Regions from separate parts of the Psychrobacillus sp. FSL W7-1493 genome, predicted to be linked through region 1. Evidence: riboswitches for the same ligand, from Rfam matches in the RefSeq annotation. Region 1 holds a riboswitch; the other holds the start of a gene.
The links. Region 1 has a riboswitch for thiamine pyrophosphate ahead of thiT (energy-coupled thiamine transporter ThiT). Riboswitches for the same ligand answer to the same signal wherever they lie in the genome.
Positions count from the first base shown of each region.

Region 1 (2,406 bases):
TTAATCTATTTTAGTTAAAATGATTGGTTGGTCTTTTGTAACGATAACTGTATGCTCGATTTGAGCAACTAAAGATTTATCTGGAGTAACAAATGTCCAGCCGTCTCCAGATTCAACGATATGTTCTGCTTTTTCGGAAATGAAAGGCTCTACTGCTAAAACCATGCCTTCTTTTAAAATGGTGGATTCCCATGCATCATAATAATTCAACACATGCTGAGGTGCTTCATGCAAGGATTTCCCAATACCGTGACCTGTTAGGTTCATGATGACATGTAGACCATTTTCCTTCGCTTCTCTCTCCACTGCCTTACCTATTTGGTTAAGACGAGAACCAGCTTTTACTTTAGTCATAGCACGATTAAATGCGCTTTCTGCAACCTGACAAAGCTTTTCCTTATCCTCGTAGCCATCTCCAACTACAAACGATATTCCAGTATCTGCGAAGAATCCTTCGTATGAACCGGAAACATCAATATTTACAAGGTCTCCTTCTTTAATCACTCGAGAGCCTGGAATTCCATGTGCAACTTCTTCATTGACACTTATGCAAGTATACCCTGGGAAATCATACTCACCCATTGGTCCAGAAACAGCGCCTTTTTCTTTAAATAGCTTACCGCCTATTTCATCAAGCTCTTTAGTAGTCACGCCGGGTTTTGTTGCCGCCTTCATCGCATCTCTAACCTCAGCTACAATGTGACCAATTATTTTTAACATTTCTAACTCTTCATTTGTCTTTACTATCATCTTTACAAGATCCCTTCTTCACTTAGATGTATGAATATCATATCATATATCTTATGACTTCGGGAGTAATAGGCGCGGGGCTTTTACGAATAGTATGGAACATATAAAAGCTGCAAATAGAAATACTGGTATCATATAAGTAGAATTATAAACTAATGAATACACAATTACATTTTGACCCTCAGCAAATTCCCCAAAGAATAATATTCCCGATAACACATGGGCTAAATAACGTAAAAAGGAAGCGATAAGAGCACCTAACACAATCGCTATCGTCATTTTTTTCTTATTTAGATTTTCATATGCTTTAATATATGCTGGTCTTAATAGTCCTGCAAGTCCTGCAACCATAAATGCTATAAAATAATCAATACCTACTTGCATAATTACTATTTCAAATGATAGCGGTGCTGGATAAAAGCGTCCTGTCACCACCTGCAGTAAGCCTATTAAAAAGCCTGTCACTATACCTGCCACTACACCTCGACGAAAGGCAATTAATATTATTGGAACAAGAACAAATGTAACACTGCCTCCCTGTGGCATACCAAATCCAATTAAATCTAATACATAGCCTAATGCTGCAAAAATAGCAATCTCCACGAGTAACACAACACGTTGATTTCCCATTGTAATCCCCTTTTTTGACCACAAAAAAACGCCGAAGGGACAGAGCCAGACATCGCGCGATTGCCAGTTTCCATCCACATCCCTACGCAAGTATGAACTTACAGGTTCTAAGGGTACTATCTCAGCCGCTCTTGCGACGCCCCTTGTGGTTTCGAATTTATTTTATTTGAGTTCATTGTAGCCGATAGGTGTTTAGAATGCAACCCCGATTGGTATTATATAATAATACAAATTTATTATTAGGGGTGTAATAGTTGATTAATTTACTTACGGATTTAATTAAAATAAAGAGTGATGATTTGAAAGGTGCAAATGAGGCACTGCTATACTGTAAGAATTGGCTCGAAAAACGAGGAGTTACGACAAAGACGTATGAGCTAAACAACAAACTAATGCTTGTAGCTGAAATTGGGAAAGGTGAAGAAACAATTATCTGGAACGGCCATATTGACGTAGTTCCAGGAAGCCCGGAACAATTTGAACCAAAAATTGAGGAAGATCGACTATATGGACGTGGTTCGGCAGATATGAAGGCTGGTGTTGCAGCGATGATGGAGGCTTTCTCGATACTTTCACAGCAGCAAGAATTACTTACGAAAAAAGTACAGCTACACATAGCTACTGATGAAGAAACCGGAGGAAAAACATCAAAGCATTTAGTTGAACAGGGACACCACGGCGACTTTGTTATTTGTGGAGAGCCCACTCATGTTAATATAGGCCTTCAAGCAAAGGGTATATTACAATGGGATATCCACCTAAAAGGTAAATCTGCTCATGGAAGCCGTCCGTGGGAAGGAGTAAATGCAATTGAAAAAGCCATGCTATTTGATCAAGACCTAAGAAAATGCTCTTTCATGCATGCAAGTAATGAATATTATGAATATCCTTCTCTAAATTTGGCAAAAATAGAAGGAGGAGACCGATATAATATGGTACCAGACGAATGTATCATAAGTTATTCTTTAAGGTTTGTTCCTGGACAAGATGTGGAGGAAATCTCCAAAGAGTTAAGAGACCTTTTAG
Region 1 covers NZ_JBBOSB010000001.1:882,837-885,242, reverse strand. Annotated here, with positions in the region: gene map (type I methionyl aminopeptidase) at 1-750, opposite strand; gene thiT (energy-coupled thiamine transporter ThiT) at 802-1,380, opposite strand; TPP riboswitch at 1,443-1,534, opposite strand; gene MKX96_RS04360 (M20 family metallopeptidase) at 1,635-2,406, shown strand, end outside.

Region 2 (2,406 bases), on a different contig from region 1:
CTCTTACACTTTAAACCACTCTGTTTTCTGGTACCCGTTCCTCTAAAGCATCTTCAATGGCCGTAGCATTTATTTGCATCATAGCAAGTCTTGTATAAATACTGGCACTACCGATGTGGGGTAGGACAGTCACGTTAGGTAAAGTTAATAGTGGATGATCTAATGGAACTGGCTCCGTTTCAAAAACGTCTAGACCCGCAGCCCAAATGCTTTTGTTGACTAGGGCATCATAAAGAGCCTGCTCATCAACTATTCCTCCTCGTGCCACATTAATAAGAGCTGAGGTTTCCTTCATCATTTCCAGTTCTTTTTTCCCAATTAAGCCTCTAGTTTCTGGAGTGAGAGGAGTCAATATGACAACAAAATCTGACTCCTTTAGTAGTGTCTCAAGCTCCACATATGTAAAGTTATACTGTTGCTCAGATTCTAATTTTCTTGTTCGATTATGGTATAAGACCTTCATATCAAACCCTTTTGCACGGCGTGCAACCGCTTCACCGATTCTCCCCATGCCTATAATTCCTAAGGTTGATCCAAAAACGTCCATGCCAGTCAGTTGCATCGGCGTCCAAGACTTCCATTTCCCTGCACGAATATCCTGCTCCGCTTCTGTAATACGACGGGCAGTTGCTAGTAATAAGGCAAATGTTAAATCTGCTGTAGTTTCCGTTAATACACCAGGCGTATTGGTTACAATAATCCCTTTTTCTTTTGCAGCCTCGATATCAATGTTATTATAGCCGACCGCAAGATTAGATATAATTCTTAGATTTGGTAGGCTTTCTATCAGTTCCCGGTCCACTTTATCCGAGAGAACGGTCCACAAAGCATTACAATCCTTTGCCTCTTTTTTAATATCCTCGTACTTCATTGGAATTTCTTCGCTATGCCACATAATGACTTCAAATTTTTCTCTTAGTGGTTGTACAATCTCTTCCGGTAACTTTCTAGTAATAAAAATTTTATACATCCAATTCCCCCCTAATGATTTTCTGATAATTTAAGCATCGCTGATTTGAGAAAAGAATTCAACTGTATTTACAATAATATTTTTATACGCTATACTGTGGTCACATAAAAAAACAGATTGTGTAAATCTTACATAATTGGAAAACTACATACCGTTTCTGCACTAGGGGTGCCCACTTTGGCTGTGATGAGAGCTTTTTAAGCTCCGATCCCTTATTACTCGATCAGGATAATACCTGCGTGAGGAAGTGCGGTGACTTTCCTTTTTTTCATAAGGTTAGTGGCTGCATCTTCACGGATGTAGCTTTTTTTTATGAAAAATTTTAAGGAGGGTTTTGAATGGAATGTGGTTTAAGTCCAATTGTAGGGTTTCGTTTCTCCCTACATCCAATGAGCAATGAGTTTATCAGTATTATTAAGGGGGCGTTACAGGATACAGACACATCGAATGTGTGGATGCATACGGATGACGTATCGACTGTGATCAGGGGAAAACAAGCTCATGTATTCAATGTGGCAAAATCAATAGCTTTAAATGCAGCTAAAACTGGGGTACATGTGGCTCTCTCAGGAACATTTTCAGCGGGCTGTCCAGGTGACACAGCAGCTGACGTTTATTTAGAAAGAGGAGATGAAGTTGCTAATATGGATGCAACTAAACAATATGTGTCCTCTCAATTTGCCTTATATCCAATGAACAATCCAAACTACATGGATGTTATCTACAAAGAGATTCAGCATGCGAAAGACGCTGATATATTCAATGAGTCCATGCATTATGCAAGCGGGATTCACGGGGATATCCATGATGTATTTGCCTTCTACGAATCTACCTTTAGCAGAGCCAGATCAGAGGAGCACAAGCATTTAGTAATGACTTTATCGATGAGCATTAACAGTCCTTCTCATGGAGATAATCTTCATGCTTAAAACATGGAAGCTAAAAGAGATTATTTTAATGTCTATCTTTGCAGTAGTATTTGGGATTGTGTATTTACTATTCCTTCATGTCGGAAATATTTGGTCAGGGTTTATTGGCCCAATCGCATATGAATGGATTTTTGGAGTATGGTTTATCGTTTCTATCATCTGTATGTATATTATTCGCAAACCAGGAGCTGCTGTAATCTCTGAAACTATTGCAGCCGCAATAGAGGTGCTTTTAGGTAATGCAGTGGGACCACGACTTATCCTTTCGGGTGTCATTCAAGGATTGGGTGCAGAGGCAGTATTCGCAGCTACCGGCTATAAACGATTTGATCTTTGGGTATTAATGCTTGCTGGTGCAGGATCTGCAGTGTTTAGCTTTGTATACGGATATTTTTTAGGAGGGTTTACCGTTTATACTACTGGATATGTCCTTTTTATGCTTGTCGTACGGATCTTTAGTGGGACGTTAATTGCTGGTGTAGGAGGCAAAGCCATAGCTGATGGTTT
Region 2 covers NZ_JBBOSB010000002.1:206,508-208,913, reverse strand. Annotated here, with positions in the region: gene MKX96_RS18560 (2-hydroxyacid dehydrogenase) at 11-970, opposite strand; TPP riboswitch at 1,125-1,233, shown strand; gene MKX96_RS18555 (YkoF family thiamine/hydroxymethylpyrimidine-binding protein) at 1,309-1,899, shown strand; gene MKX96_RS18550 (ECF transporter S component) at 1,892-2,406, shown strand, end outside.
Region 2: another riboswitch for thiamine pyrophosphate. It lies ahead of MKX96_RS18555 (YkoF family thiamine/hydroxymethylpyrimidine-binding protein); the one in region 1 lies ahead of thiT (energy-coupled thiamine transporter ThiT).